3 regions of the Actinomadura sp. NPDC049382 genome follow, and region 1 is predicted to be linked to each of the others. Evidence: riboswitches for the same ligand, from Rfam matches in the RefSeq annotation. Region 1 holds a riboswitch; each other region holds the start of a gene.

Region 1 (4,930 bases):
GGCGAGCAGCGCGCCGTGCCGCTCGCAGGCCGCCCGGAAGACCTCCAGGTGGGCCAGCTCCTGCCGGGCCTCCAGGCCCTTCTGGCGGAGCTGGACGATGTCGACGCCGTTCGCGAGGACGGCGTCCAGGAACTCCGGCAGGTCGCCCTGCCGCTCCCGCGCGTCGGTGCACAGGTAGAGGCGGGCCCGGCCGAGCCGGGCGCGCAGCGCGACGGCGCGTTCGGAGGGGAGATGCCTGGACACGGCCGGGGCACGTCCTTTCACAAGCTCAGATCACGGCTGGATCGCGGGGCCGCGCGGCGGTGGTTCCGCCGCGCGTCCCCGCGATCGTGTCATGTGCGCGTCCCGGCGGCGCCGCCGGGGCGGGAAGGCGAGGGTCCTGAACTGGGCGGGGCTAGAAGGCGAGGGCTTGGGCGCGGCGGCGGACCTCGGTCCCCCGGTTCTCGGTGAGCGCGTCCACCGGCGTGCCGGGCAGCGTGTCGTCGGCGGTGAACAGCCAGCGGATCGTCTCGACGTCGTCGAACCCGGCGTCCGACAGCAGCGTCAGCGTGCCGGGCAGGCCCTTGATGACCTGGCCGTCCTTGATGAACGCCGCGGGCACCATCGGCTGCCCCTCCCGGCGCACCGCGAGGATCCGGTGCTCGTGGATGAGCTGCTTGATCCGGTTGGGCCGGATCCCGAGCCGTTCGGCGGTCTCGCGGAGGGTGAGCCAGTCGCCGGCGAGGGCGTCGGTCCGGGGGTCGAGTGCGCTGTCAACGGTTGCGTGCATCTGCGTCACGCCCCCTTGCTACCACGCCTTCGGAAGCCTCAAACCCCCTGGACAGCCGTTGCCCGCCGCCGCCGATCGCTATCCGCGAACGGCCTGCCGGACGGGCACGTCCGGGTCGGCGATCGCCGCCGGGTCCACCGGCGTGCCGGCGGCGATCACCCGCCGCGCCTGCACCAGGTCGCGGGGCCGGTCGACGGTGAGGATCGCGTCGAGCCGGTCGCCGGTCAGCCACGCCACCGCCCACTTCCGGCCGGACGGGTCGCCGCGGTGGACGAGCCGCTCGGACGCGACGTGGCTGCCCGCGTACTGCACCATGCGGCCGAACTGCTCGGACCAGAAGTAGGGGGCGGCGTCGTAGCGGGCGTCCGCGCCGAGGAGGGTCGCCGCGGCGGTCTCGGGGGCGTTGAGGGCGGTGTCCCAGTGCTCGACGAGGAGCCGGCGGCCGTAGCGCGCCGACCACCAGGCGGCGCAGTCGCCGACCGCCACGATGTCCGGGCGGAGGGCGCCGGGCTCCTCCTCGCCCTCGTAGACGCGGAACGCGCCGTCGGTGACCACGCCGCGCTCGACCAGCAGCCCGGAGCCCGCCAGCCAGGACACCTCCGGGCGGACGCCGACGCCGACCACGACCTCGTCGGCCTCGATCCGGCCGCCGCCGGCGAGGGCGAGGCCGCCGGGCTCGACCTCGGCGACCTTCACGCCGGTGCGCAGCTCGACGCCCGCCTCGGCGTACCAGGGGGCGGTCAGCGCGCCGACCTCGGGGCCGATCGCGTTGGCGAGGGGCGTGTCGGCGGCCTCCACGACGGTGACGCGGCAGCCCTTCTTCGCGGCGGTGGTCGCGACCTCGGCGCCGATCCAGCCCGCGCCGACGATCACGATCCGGGCGCCCCCGGTCAGCCGGGACCGCAGGTCGCGGGAGTCGCCGATGGTCCGCAGCACGTGCTGGCGGCCCTCCCCCGGCAGGGTGACGGGGGTGGCGCCGGTCGCGATGACCAGCCCGTCGAACGGCAGGTCGCCCGCGGTGGTGGCGAGCACCCCGCCGCGCCCCGGCGCGGCGGGCCGCAGCGCGGTCGCGCGCTCGCCGAGCAGCAGGTCGCAGCGCAGCGCGTCCCAGTCGGCGTCGACCGTCGTGTCGTCGGAGTCGCCCGCGAGGACGGCCTTCGACAGCGGCGGCCGGTCGTACGGCCGCTCACGCTCGGCCGACACGAGCGTCAGCGCGCCCTCGTACCCCTTGCTGCGCAGGGCTTCCACGGCGCGCACGCCGGCCAGCCCGCCACCCACGACGATGACCCTGTCCATGAAGGGCAGCCTAATGCGCCGCCGATTTCGGGTGGACACCTGTCCAGGAGTTGGGGGACGCGATCGAGGTCGTAAGGTAGGGAACAGGTAAAACGTGACAGAGCGCGGGAGTCCGGTGCGACCGGGCTGAGAGGGCGGCTGAGCGGGCCGCCGACCGCCGGACCTGATCCGGATCATGCCGGCGAAGGGAGCGCGCATGGAGATCGTGATCGTCGGGGCGGGGGTCATCGGCCTCGCCACCGCCTGGCGGACCGCCGCGGCGGCGGGCGGCGGGGTCACCCTGGTCGACCCGTCCCCCGCGAGCGGCGCCTCGTCGGTGGCGGCGGGCATGCTCACCCCCGTCAGCGAGCTGACCTACGGCGAGGAGCCGCTGCTGCGGCTCGGCCTCGCCTCCCGCGACCGCTACGGCGCCTTCGTCGCCGAACTGGAGGAACTGACCGGCCGCGGCACCGGCTACCGCACGGACGGGCTGCTGCAGGTCGCGTTCGACGCCGACGACCTGAAGTACCTCGACGACCTGCGCCGCTTCCAGGAGAGCCTCGGCATCCCCGCCGAGGCGCTGACCGGCCGGGAGAGCCGGCGGGCGGAGCCGATGCTCGCGCCCGGCGTGCGCGGCGGGCTGCTCGCCCCCTCCGACGGCTCCATCGACCCGCGCCGGCTCACCGCGGCCCTGCTCGCGGCCTGCGAGCGGACCGGCGTGCGGCTCGTCCGGCAGCGGGCCGCCCGGATCGTCGTGGAGGGCGACGCGGCGGCCGGAGTCGGGCTGGAGGACGGGACGGTGCTGCGCGCGGACAAGGTGCTGCTCGCCGCCGGTCCGTGGTCCGGCGACCTGGAGGGGCTGCCGCCCGGCAGCGTGCCGCCGGTCCGCCCCGTGAAGGGCCAGGTGATCCGGCTCCGCACCCGTGTCCCGTTCCTGCGCCGCACCACCCGCGGCCTGGTGAAGGGCTCGTCGGTGTACCTGGTGCCGCGCGCGGACGGCGAGATCGTCCTCGGCGCCACCCAGGAGGAGCTCGGCTTCGACACGCGGGTCACCGCGGGCGGCCTGTGGGAGCTGCTGCGCGACGCCCGCGAGCTGCTGCCCGGCATCACCGAGCTGGAGTTCGCCGAGGTCACCGCCGGGCTGCGGCCCGGCTCCCCGGACAACGCGCCGCTGATGGGGCCGTCCGCCCTCCCCGGCCTCCTCCTCGGCACCGGGCACTTCCGCAACGGCGTCCTGCTGGCCCCGGTCAGCGCCGACGTCCTGTCCGCCATGCTGCTGGACCGTCCCGTCCCCGAGGTCGCGGGGCCGTTCGCCCCGGACCGCTTCTCCGAGGTGCCGTCATGAAGGTGACCGTCAACGGCGAGCCGCGCGAGCTGGCCGAGGCCGCGAGCGTGGCCGAGGTGATCGCGTCGGTGACCGCCGCGCGGACCGGCGTGGCCGCCGCGCTGAACGACGAGGTCGTCCGCCGCTCCGCGTGGGAGACCACGCCGCTGCGCGACGGCGACCGGCTGGAAGTGCTGACCGCCGTCCAAGGAGGCTGAGGGTGCAGAAGGACACGCTGGTCATCGCGGGAGAGGAACTGGACTCGCGGCTGATCATGGGCACGGGCGGGGCGCCGAGCATGCACGTGCTGCGGGAGGCGCTGACCGCGTCCGGGACGGCGCTGACCACGGTCGCGATGCGGCGGGTCGACCCGTCCGCGCGGGGCTCGGTGCTGGACGTCCTCAAGGAGTGCGGCATCCGGGTGCTGCCGAACACGGCGGGCTGCTTCACCGCCGGGGAGGCCGTGCTCACCGCCAAGCTCGCCCGCGAGGCGCTCGGCACGGACTGGGTCAAGCTGGAGGTGATCGCGGACGAGCGCACGCTGCTGCCCGACCCGATCGAGCTGGTGGAGGCCGCCGAGCAGCTCGTCGACGACGGCTTCACCGTGCTGCCGTACACCAACGACGACCCGGTGCTGGCGCACCGGCTGGAGCAGCTCGGCTGCGCCGCGGTGATGCCGCTCGGCTCCCCGATCGGGTCCGGCCTCGGCATCCGCAACCCGCACAACATCGAGCTGATCGTCGAGCGGGCGACCGTCCCGGTGATCCTGGACGCCGGGCTCGGCACCGCGTCCGACGCCGCGCTGGCCATGGAGCTGGGCTGCGACGCCGTGCTGCTGGCGACCGCGGTCACCCGCGCACAGGACCCCGCCCGGATGGCCGCGGCGATGCGGTACGCGGTCGAGGCGGGGCGGCTCGCGCGGCTGGCCGGGCGCATCCCGAAGCGCCGCTACGCGCAGGCGTCCTCGCCGTTCGAGGGGCTCGCCACTTCGTAGCAGGGCTAAAGCGTCGCCTATAGAAGTATTCGCTGGACCTGAAACCTGCGCCTTACCAAACTGGGTCCGTTCACCCCGGACATGCCGCAACCTGGCACGTCATTTCGGTGTTCATGGAAACGACCCATACCTAAGGTGCGTGACATGCAACAGGAGAACACGGGTCGCGTCGACAAGCGCGCGGTCGCCGCCGCCACGATCACGGTGGTGCTGTGGGCGTCGGCGTTCGTCTCGATCCGCAGCGCCGGCGCCGAGTACGGGCCCGGCGCGCTCGCCCTCGGCCGCCTTCTGTCCGGGACGGTCGTCCTCGGCGTGCTCTGGGCGATCCGCCGAGAGGGGCTCCCGCCCAGGGCGGCCTGGCCCGGCATCGTCACCGCGGGCGTGCTGTGGTTCGGCGCCTACATGGTCGCGCTGAACTGGGGCGAGCAGCTCGTGGACGCGGGCACCGCCTCCCTCGTCGTCAACATCGGGCCCATCCTGATCGCGCTCCTCGGCGGCTGGCTGCTCAAGGAGGGGATCTCGCCCCGGCTGGTGGTCGGCATGGCCGTCTCGTTCGCCGGCGCCGCCG
Region 2 (4,930 bases), on a different contig from region 1:
CCTCGGCGTCCGCGGCCTCCACCACGGCCGCCACCGGCTGCTCGACCGTCAGGTTCCAGGCCCTGCGCGCCGCGTCGAAGCCGTCATCGCCCCGCCGCCACACCCGGCCCTTGACCGCTCCTCGCAGGTCGCCCCTCGTCATACCGGCCTCCTTCACCCGGACGCCCGGCCGCCGGCCCCCGGTCGCGGACCGGGACGTCCGTACGCCTTAGCTTGCTAGCAGGCTAGGATGCTAGCATCGCCGCCATGGGCGACGAGGACGTCAAGCAGTTCAACGTGTACCTGCCGATCGGGCTGATCAGGCAGGTCAAGCACCACGCGATCGAGACGGGCATGTCGTTGTCGGCCCTGGTCGCCGAGGCGCTGCGCCTCTACCTCGACGACGCCGGCGGCCGGGAGCGGCGCTCTTCCGGAAAGGAGTCCTGACATGGCGACCGAAGGGATCGAGGCGGTCTTCCTGGAGACCCGCAACTGGGGGAGGACCGCGGGCTTCTTCCAGGCGCTGGGGTTCGAGCTCGACGTGACCGCCGGCGACGGCTCCGGCGTGTTCCGCAACGGCGACGGGGCCTACGTCGTCGTCGTGGAGGTCCCCGAGGACCGGGAGCCGGGCGTGCAGATCGCGCTGAAGGTGCCGGACGCGGACCGGTTCGCCGCCGAACCGGGCGTCGAGGTGGTCACCCCGTTCGAGGACACTCACTACGGGACCCGGGAGATGACCGTCCGGGACCCCGACGGGCGCCTGTGGAGCCTGCAGGCCCCCAAGAACTGACCGGTCCGGGAACCCCTGAAGTGGTCAGGCCCCGGCGGTCGGGCCGGGGCCTGGGGTGGGGAACCTAGCCGGAACGGGGATGGCTGGTTCAGCGGACCTTCGGGACGTTGCCGAAGACGGGGGCCACTTGCGTCCAGCGGTGGAGCTGGCAGCCGTCCTGGCGGGTGAACTTCGTGTCGATCGGCTTGTCCTGCCAGGTGCCCTTGACCGTGGCGATCTCAGGGCCGCCGTAGATCTTGGTGCACATCTGGTCCTTGGGGACGGGCTTGAAGGGTTCCTTGGCCTTGGTCAGGGCCGCGCACGCGTCGGCGGCCTTCGGATGGGTACCGCCTGGAGGATCGCAGGTCAGCGTCCAGGTCTTGGCGGGGGCCTCCGCGGAGGCCCTGACGGTGATGGTGAGCGTGTCCGCCGGGGTGCCGGAGGGCTGCACGGACGTGGTGCCCGAAGGCTCCGCGGCGGGATTTCCGTTGGCCTGTTCGTCACCGCAGGCGGCCAGGGTCAGGAGCATGGCCACGCCGGGCGCGGCGAACAGGAGCGTCCGATACCGCATGCGTGATTCGACGCGGGGCCGGTTCGCGCGGTTCCATGGGGGGTGTGATGAATTTCGGGGAAGACGTACCGGCGGTCGGTGCCGCCGACGTCCCGCAGGACGGCTACCTGCTGGACGTCCGGGAGCAGGACGAGTGGGACGCCGGGCACGCGCCCGAGGCGGTCCACATCCCGATGCGGCAGCTGGGCGACCGGGCCGGGGAGGTCCCGCGCGACCGGGAGGTGTTCGTGATCTGCCGGTCCGGGGTGCGGTCGGCGCAGGTGACGGTGGCGCTCAACCAGGCGGGCTGGCTGGCCAAGAACGTCGACGGCGGGATGCAGAGCTGGGCGGAGGCCGGGCGGCCCATGGAGGGCGCCGGCGGCCGGCCGCCGTTCGTGGCGTGATCCGTACCGTATGCCCCCTTCTGGGGCGCGACGGGCGGTTGTACGATCAGGTCTGACCGATAACCGCGGGAGCTCGGGCCACAAGCCGGGCTGAGAGGGCGGCCAGCAGGGCGCCGCCGACCGCATGAACCTGTCCGGGTAATGCCGGCGTAGGGAGCGTGTCCCGTGACGTCCGACGTCGAACGGCGCCCTCAGGGCGAGCCGCCCGCCAACGAGGCCCCCTTCACCCTCGACGAGCCCGCCCCCAAGGTCCTCGGGTTCTGGGACCAGAGCGCCTTCTGGGCCAACCTCGGCGTCAGCCTGCTGGCCTTCTCCGGCGCCTACACCGTCCTCGCGCCGGACGCCGACGGCAGGCCGACCATCTCCATCATGGCGGGCATCGTCGCGATGGCCGTCGGGACGGCGCTCGGCGGGCTGATGCTCGGCCTCGCCGCCGTCCCCGGCGCCCGCACCGGGCAGCCCGCGATGGTGCTGCTGCGCGGCCTGTTCGGCGCCCGGCTGTCGTACGCGCCGACGGTCCTGAACATCGCGCAGCTCATCGGCTGGGGGACGTTCGAGCTGATCGTCATCGCGGACGCGGCCCGCGAGCTGTGGGACGGCGTGCCGCGCTGGGGCTACGTCGTCGCGGCCGGCGTGATCACGACCGTGCTGACGGTGTGGCCGCTCGGCTCGGTGCGGCTGCTGCGCCGGTACGTCACCGTCGCGGTGGGGATCGCGCTGGTCTACTTCTACGTGGAGCTCGTCCGGCAGCCGCTGCCCGACCTGTCGGAGGGCTCGTGGGGCGGCTTCTGGATCGGCGCGGACGCCGCGCTCGCGGTGTCGATCTCCTGGGTGCCGGTCGCCGCCGACTACACCCGGCACTCGCGGTCGGAGCGGGCGGCGTTCGGCGCGGCGTCCGTCGGCTACTCGGTCACGCAGATCATCGCCTACGTCCTCGGCCTGCTGGCGCTCGCGCTGGTCGCGGGCGACAGCACCAGGATCTTCGACCCGTTCCTCGGCGCCACGCTCGGCGTGGTCTTCTTCGCGATCTTCGTGCTGCGGGAGGCGGACCAGTCGTTCGCCGACACCTACTCCACCGCCGTGTCGATCCAGAACCTGTTCCCGCGCGCCGACCGCCGGGTGCTGAGCGTCGCGCTCGGCGCCGGCATCACCGTCCTCGCGCTCGTCCTGGACATCGGCGACTACGCGGGCTTCCTCACGCTGATCGGGTCGGTGTTCGTGCCGATGCTGGGCGTCCTCGCCGCCGACTTCTTCCTCGGCCGCCGCCGGACCTCGGGCAGTAAGGAGGCCGAGCTGGACGGGTGGGACGTGTCGCGGCGGGCGCCGTCCCGCTGGGGGATGATCGCGGCCTGGGCCGTCGGGTTCGCGGTCTACCAGCTGATCAACCCGGGCACGGTCGAGCACTGGGCGGGCTTCTGGCGGGACGTCCAGGAGGCGGTGCACTTCACGCCGCAGAGCTGGATGAGCGCCTCGCTGCTGTCGTTCCTGGTCGCGGGCGCGGCCGCGCTCCTCATCGGGAGGCTTACCAGGCGGTAGCCTTACCAGAAGGTAAGGTTCCCGTGGCAATTTTCGATGCAAGTTACCCGGCGCCGCGCCGGAGTCCGGTGGCACGATGACAGACGTGTACGAGCACGTCCACGATCCGATCGCGCGGGCCGTCATCGAGAGCGCCGCCGACGCGATCGTGGCGGTGGACCAGCGGCACCGGGTCACGGTGTGGAACCCGGCGGCCGAGCGCATGTTCGGCTGGAGCGCCGCGGAGATGATCGGGCGCGTCCCGCCGATCGTCCCGCACGAGCTGAAGGCCGAGCACAACGCCGTCCAGGAGCGGCTGCTCACCCGGCCCGCCGGGCCGGGCGACAGCGGGCAGATCTCGATCGCCACCCGCCGCTTCCACCGCGACGGCCGCCTCATCGACGTGCGCATCGACACGAGCCTGCTGCAGGACCCGGGCGGCACGCTGCTCGGCTGGGTGGGGGTGTACCACCCGGTCGAGGAGGACGAGATCGTCCAGCACCACATGACCGAGCGGGCCCGGCTCGTCCGGCGGCTGAACGACATCGTCGCCGACCTCAACGCCGAACTGGACCTGAACGTCGTCCTCGACCGGATCACCACCGCGCTGATCGAGCTGACCGGCGCCGACGCGGGCGGGTTCGTCCGGATCGAGGGCGAGCGGCTGCGGCTGGTCAGCATGACCGGGCTGCCCGAGCACATGCGCGACCGCACCGCCGAGCTGCGGTCGAGCCTCGTCGGGGAGCTGCTGCGGTCCGGCAAGACCGTCAAGCTCGCGACCGGCGCGCGGCGCCTCGGCGACCTGATCTGGTCCGAGCTGCCCGGCCTGCACACGATCGCGCTCGGCCTGTCCTACCTGCAGAACCGGCCGTACGGCGCGCTCTACGCGCTCTTCTCCGGCAGCAAGGCCGGGCACACCGAGCTGGAGCTGCTGGAGCTGCTCGCCGGGCACGCCGGCGTCGCGGTCGGCAACGCCGTCGCGTACGCGGAGGTCGTCCGGCAGCGGGCGCACGAGCGCGCGGTGATCGACTCCAGCGCGGACGGCATCGCCGTGCTCGACCACGACCTCGTCGTCCGGCAGTGGAACCCGGCCGCGCACGCGCTGACCGGCGTCCCGCCGGAGGAGGCGATCGGCCGCCCGCTGCCGTTCGGCATGCCCGCGCTCGGCGAGATGCTCACGTTCCGGCTGGAGTCGGGGACGTGGCTGAACGTCCTCGCCGCCGAGATCGAGGAGACCGGCGAGCTGGTCGTCGACTTCCGCGACGTGTCCGAGGCGAAGGCCCTCGAAGAGGCCAAGGACCTGTTCCTCGCCACCACCAGCCACGAGCTGCGCACCCCGATCACGGTCGTGCAGGGCTTCGCGTCCACCCTGGTCAACCGGTGGGACGAGCTGGCCGACGCCGACCGCCGCACCGCCGTCGCCACCATCGCCGAGCGCGCCCAGTCCCTCGCCCGCCTCGTCGAGCACCTGCTGCTCGGCTCCCGGGCCGGGGCCGACGAGCTGGCCGTGACGATCGAGCCGTTCGACCTGAGCCGGGTGCTGGAGGGCGTCGTCGCCGGGTTCCGGTCGCTGTCGCCGCTGCACCGCGTCGAGCTGGAGATCGCGCCCGACCTGCCGCCGTGCCGGGGGGACGCGATGGCGACCGACATCGTGCTCGGGCAGCTGCTGGAGAACGCGTTCAAGTACTCGCCGGACGGCGGGACGGTCAGCGT
Region 3 (4,930 bases), on a different contig from region 1:
TGACGAGCGCGTCGTTCTCCTTGTGGAACCGCACCATGTCGGTGAGGTCGATGTCGGTGAGCGCGTCCCCGGAGATGACGAGGAACCGGTCGTCGCGCAGCGCCTCCTCGGCGTTCTTGACGCTGCCGGCGGTGCCGAGCGGGATCTCCTCCGTCGCGTAGCTCAGCGACATGCCGAGCTCCTCGCCGTCGCCGAAGTAGTTGCGGATCAGCGCCGCCAGGAACTGCACGGTGACGACGGTCTCGGTGAACCCGTGCCGCTTCAGCAGCCGGAGCACGTGCTCCATGATCGGCCGGTTGACGAGCGGAAGCAGCGGCTTGGGCTGGTTGGCGGTCATCGGACGCAGCCGCGTCCCCTCGCCTCCCGCCATCACGACGGCCTTCATCGGGGGGTCTCAGCTCCCTTCTGGTCGCCGGCCGCCGGTTTCGCCCCCGGCCCGGCCCCGTCCGGCCCGGGGCCCGGCCCCGGTTCCGCACCCGGGGACGGGGGCGCGGCGCGGCCGGCCAGCACCAGTTGCCGCGTCTGCGCCCAGTAGAGGACGGCGGCCCACCAGTACAGGCCCGTCCCCCAGATGGCGAAGGACCATCCGGCGACCTTCGCCGCCGTCCCCGCGCCGCCGTCGTGGTCGCCCAGAAGCAGCAGCGGGAACGCGTACAGCAGGCACATGGTGCCCGCCTTGCCGATGAAATGGACGGGCAGCGTGCCGCCGTACCCGAGCCGCCGGATGATCGGCGCGATCGGCAGGATCGCGAACTCCCGCGCGACCAGCACGACCACCAGCCAGAGCGGGATGATGTCGCGGATGGTCAGCCCGACGAGCGTGGCGAGGATGTAGAGCCGGTCGGCGGCGGGGTCGAGCACCATCCCGAGCTTGCTCGTCTGGTTCAGCGCCCGCGCCAGCTTGCCGTCCAGCCAGTCGGACAGGCCGGCGAACACCAGCACGCCGAGCGCCCACCAGTCCGCCTCGGCGAGGACGAGCCACAGGAACAGCGGGACGCCCACCAGCCGCGCCATGCTGAGGACGTTGGGCACCGTGAATATCCGGTCCTGCGGGGCCTCTCGCACTGTGCTCACCGACGCGTTCGCCTCCCCTGGTCCCCTTGATCCTGACCCTACCGGTAAGGGGTTGAAAGCCCCCGATGGCGTCCGGCCCCTGAACCGAGGGTGCCCGCCGGCGGCACCGTTCCGGCACCGGCCAGCCGAGTCGGGAGGTTCCCGGCGGACGGGTCGAGCGGGGCGAAGCCCCCGCCGCGGCGCCCGCCCGGCCCGGCGCCGGTCACCGCGGGCTGACCGCGTCGGCCAGCGGAAGGACCGCCGTGACCACGAACCCGCCGCGCTCCCCCGGACCCGCGTCGAGCGTGCCGCCGACGCTGCGCGCCCGCTCGATCATCCCGAGGATGCCGAAGCCGTCCGGCGCGGCCCCGGAGGGCCCGCGGCCGTCGTCGGCGACCCGGACGAGGAGGCCGCCGGCATCCCGCTCCAGGGTCACCGTGGCGCGCTTCGCGGCGGCGTGCTTGACAATGTTGGTCAGGGCCTCCTGGACGATCCGGTACGCGGCGACGCCGACCTCCGGCGGCAGCCCGGCCGCGAGGCCGCCGTCCGACAGCTCCACGTCGATCCCGCTGGCGCGCGCGGCCCGCACGAGGTCGGCGATGCCGTCCGGTCCGGGCAGCGCCCCGGACGAGCCGACGTCGGTGCCGCGCAGGACCTGCAGGGTGCCGCGCAGCTCGGTGCGGGCGTCGCGGCAGGTGGCCGCGATCGAACCGAGCGCGTCGGCCAGCTCCGCCCGGTCGAGCGGCCGGTCGCCGCGCACGAGGTGGGCCGCCGCGCCCGCCTGCACGCCGATCAGCGTGATGCTGTGCGCGAGGAGGTCGTGCAGATCGCGGGCGATCCGCAGCCGCTCCTCGGCGACCCGCCGCCGCGCCTCCTCCTCGCGGGTGCGCTCGGCCCGCTCGGCCCGCTCGGTGATGGTCGCGAGCCGCGCGCGGTGCACCCGCCACACCTGGACGGCGATCACCACCGACACCACGGCCTCGATGACCGCGACCTGCTCGCGGACCGAGCTGCCGCCCGCCCGCATCGCCATCCCGATCACGCACACGGCCAGCAGGAACGCCACGACGCTGAGGACGACCCGCACCCGGCGCCCGAGGACCGCGTAGGCGAACAGCGCGATCACCTCGGCGGGCACGAGCGCGTGGTGCTGGTACTGGGCCAGGTGGTAGGGCAGCACGAGCACGACCAGGGCCACCAGCCCCGGCGCCGGCCACCGCCTGATCACCGCGAGCGGCGCGTGCGCCGCGACCAGCAGCAGCGCGCCGACCGCGTCCAGTTCCCGGACGCCGGGCCAGGCCACCGCGGCGGCGGCCGCGACCCCCGCGAGCACCGCCGCGAGCACGGCGTCCGAGACCGTCGCGTTCAACCGGGGCAGCGTCACCACCCGTCCATCTTCCCCGACCTCCGCGATCAGCGCACACCGCCCCTGGCGGGGCGGGGCTATGCGCCCGCTTCCCGGGCGAGGATCGGCTTGACGTCCAGGATCGGGGTGCCGTCCAGGGCCTCCAGGTCGCGGACGCGCACGCGGCCGCCCTCCACCTCCAGGATCTCCACGGGGTGGAGCCCGATCGGGTTGGGGCGGTCCGGGGACCGGGTGGCGAACACGCCGCGCATCGGGGTGGACGGGTCGTCGCGCGGGTGCACGCGCAGGACGTCGCGGGGCGACAGGTGCAGCCAGGTCAGCACGAAGACCCGGTCGCCCGGGCTGAGGCCGTCCAGCGCCGGGAGCACGGCCGGCTCGAAGACCAGCCACGCCTCGGGCGCGCCCTCGGCGCCCTGCTTGGGGGCCGACGCCCGGTCCGTCAGCGTGGACGAGACGCGGCCGACCGGGGTGAGCGCGAACTCCTGGTGAGAGTCGATCATGCCCCGATCCTCTCAGTCGTCGCGCGGGCGCGTTCTACCCCGGCCCGGCCGGTTGCGGCAACGGGGGCCGTCCGGGTTAGCGTCGGGGGCGACAGATCGCGGGGGTCCGGCGAACCGGGCTGAGATAGCGGCTGAGACGGCCGCTGACCGCATGAACCTGACCGGGTAATGCCGGCGTAGGGAGAGATCGAGTCGTCATGACACAACGTGTGGTTCCAGCCGCCCGCAAGACCTACCTGCAGGGCTCGCGCCCGGACGTGCGGGTCCCGATGCGGGAGGTGCCGCTCACCAACGGCGACGTCGTCGTCCTGTACGACACGTCAGGGCCGTACACCGATCCGGAGCAGCGGACGGACGTCCGCCGGGGGCTGCCCGCGCTGCGGGAGCCGTGGATCGCCGAGCGCGGCGACACCGCCCCGTACGAGGGGCGGGCGGTGCGGCCGGAGGACGACGGGCGGAAGGCGGCGCCCGTCCGGGAGGACGTCCTGCCGCGGCGGCCGCGGCGCGCGACCGGCGGAGCGGTGACGCAGCGCGCGTACGCGGCGCGCGGCGAGATCACGCCGGAGATGGAGTTCGCCGCCCTGCGGGAGGGGGTGCGGCCGGAGTTCGTCCGGGACGAGCTGGCGGCCGGGCGGGCTGTGCTGCCCGCGAACGTCAACCACCCGGAGGCCGAGCCGATGGTCATCGGCCGGAACTTCCTGGTGAAGGTGAACGCCAACATCGGCAACTCGGCGGTGGCGTCGTCGATCGAGGACGAGGTCGAGAAGATGACGTGGGCGACCCGGTGGGGCGCCGACACGGTCATGGACCTGTCGACCGGGCGGGACATCCACACCACGCGGGAGTGGATCCTGCGGAACTCGCCGGTCCCGGTCGGAACCGTCCCGCTGTACCAGGCGGTCGAGAAGGTCGGCGGCGACCCGGCGGAGCTGACCTGGGAGGTCTTCCGGGACACGGTGGTCGAGCAGGCCGAGCAGGGCGTCGACTACATGACCGTCCACGCCGGGGTGCTGCTGCGGTACGTGCCGCTGACGGCGCGCCGCAAGACCGGGATCGTGTCCCGGGGCGGCTCGATCATGGCGGCGTGGTGCCTGGCGCACCACGAGGAGAACTTCCTCTACACCCGCTTCCGGGAGCTGTGCGAGATCTTCGCCGCCTACGACGTCACCTGGTCGCTCGGGGACGGGCTGCGCCCCGGCTCCATCGCCGACGCCAACGACGAGGCGCAGTTCGCCGAGCTGCGCACGCAGGGCGAGCTGACGAGGATCGCGGCCGAGTACGGCAACCAGGTGATGAACGAGGGGCCGGGCCACGTCCCGATGCACAAGATCAAGGAGAACGTGGACCGGCAGCAGGAGTGGTGCGACGGCGCGCCGTTCTACACGCTCGGGCCGCTGACCACCGACATCGCGCCCGGCTACGACCACATCACCTCGGCGATCGGCGCCGCGATGATCGGCTGGCACGGCACGGCGATGCTCTGCTACGTCACCCCGAAGGAGCACCTCGGGCTGCCGGACCGCGAGGACGTCAAGGCCGGCGTCATCGCCTACAAGATCGCGGCGCACGCCGCCGACCTGGCCAAAGGGCATCCGGGCGCGCAGGCGTGGGACGACGCGCTGTCGGACGCGCGGTTCGACTTCCGCTGGGAGGACCAGTTCAACCTCTCGCTCGACCCGGACACCGCCCGCGCGTTCCACGACGCGACGCTGCCGGCGGCGCCGGCGAAGACCGCGCACTTCTGCTCGATGTGCGGCCCGCACTTCTGCTCGATGAAGATCACCCGGGACGTCCGGCGGTACGCCGACGAGCGCGGGCTGGACGGCGAGGCCGCGCTCGAAGCGGGAATGCGCGAGAAGGCGGCGGAGTTCCGGGCCGCCGGCGGGCGGGTGCAGCTGCCCCTGTCGCCCGGCCCGTCCTGATGTAAGCGCAGGTCGGCGCGGGCCCGGCGCGGACCGTTCCGCGGCGGGCCCGCGCATCCCGGCGGGGCCCGGGGTGCGCGGCGCGGCTA

What was found. Region 1 has a riboswitch for thiamine pyrophosphate ahead of thiO (glycine oxidase ThiO). Riboswitches for the same ligand answer to the same signal wherever they lie in the genome.
Region 2: it holds a riboswitch for thiamine pyrophosphate, as region 1 does, so the genes downstream of both, AB0K34_RS17025 (cytosine permease) here and thiO (glycine oxidase ThiO) in region 1, are expected to answer to the same signal.
Region 3: it holds a riboswitch for thiamine pyrophosphate, as region 1 does, so the genes downstream of both, thiC (phosphomethylpyrimidine synthase ThiC) here and thiO (glycine oxidase ThiO) in region 1, are expected to answer to the same signal.

Annotation. Positions count from the first base shown of each region.
Region 1 is NZ_JBFARO010000172.1:4,014-8,943, forward strand. Features, by position in the region: gene thiE (thiamine phosphate synthase) at 1-243, opposite strand, end outside; gene AB0K34_RS42965 (Rv2175c family DNA-binding protein) at 395-769, opposite strand; gene AB0K34_RS42970 (FAD-dependent oxidoreductase) at 848-2,065, opposite strand; TPP riboswitch at 2,160-2,272, shown strand; gene thiO (glycine oxidase ThiO) at 2,262-3,389, shown strand; gene thiS (sulfur carrier protein ThiS) at 3,386-3,586, shown strand; gene AB0K34_RS42985 (thiazole synthase) at 3,583-4,362, shown strand; gene AB0K34_RS42990 (DMT family transporter) at 4,507-4,930, shown strand, end outside.
Region 2 is NZ_JBFARO010000023.1:56,208-61,137, forward strand. Features, by position in the region: gene AB0K34_RS17000 (FAD-binding oxidoreductase) at 1-142, opposite strand, end outside; gene AB0K34_RS17005 (ribbon-helix-helix protein, CopG family) at 247-426, shown strand; gene AB0K34_RS17010 (VOC family protein) at 428-769, shown strand; gene AB0K34_RS17015 (SSI family serine proteinase inhibitor) at 858-1,319, opposite strand; gene AB0K34_RS17020 (rhodanese-like domain-containing protein) at 1,367-1,702, shown strand; TPP riboswitch at 1,758-1,875, shown strand; gene AB0K34_RS17025 (cytosine permease) at 1,868-3,238, shown strand; gene AB0K34_RS17030 (PAS domain-containing protein) at 3,315-4,930, shown strand, end outside.
Region 3 is NZ_JBFARO010000132.1:14,842-19,771, reverse strand. Features, by position in the region: gene AB0K34_RS39435 (mannose-1-phosphate guanyltransferase) at 1-385, opposite strand, end outside; gene AB0K34_RS39430 (CDP-alcohol phosphatidyltransferase family protein) at 382-1,074, opposite strand; gene AB0K34_RS39425 (sensor histidine kinase) at 1,277-2,440, opposite strand; gene tsaA (tRNA (N6-threonylcarbamoyladenosine(37)-N6)-methyltransferase TrmO) at 2,497-2,919, opposite strand; TPP riboswitch at 3,008-3,121, shown strand; gene thiC (phosphomethylpyrimidine synthase ThiC) at 3,117-4,841, shown strand.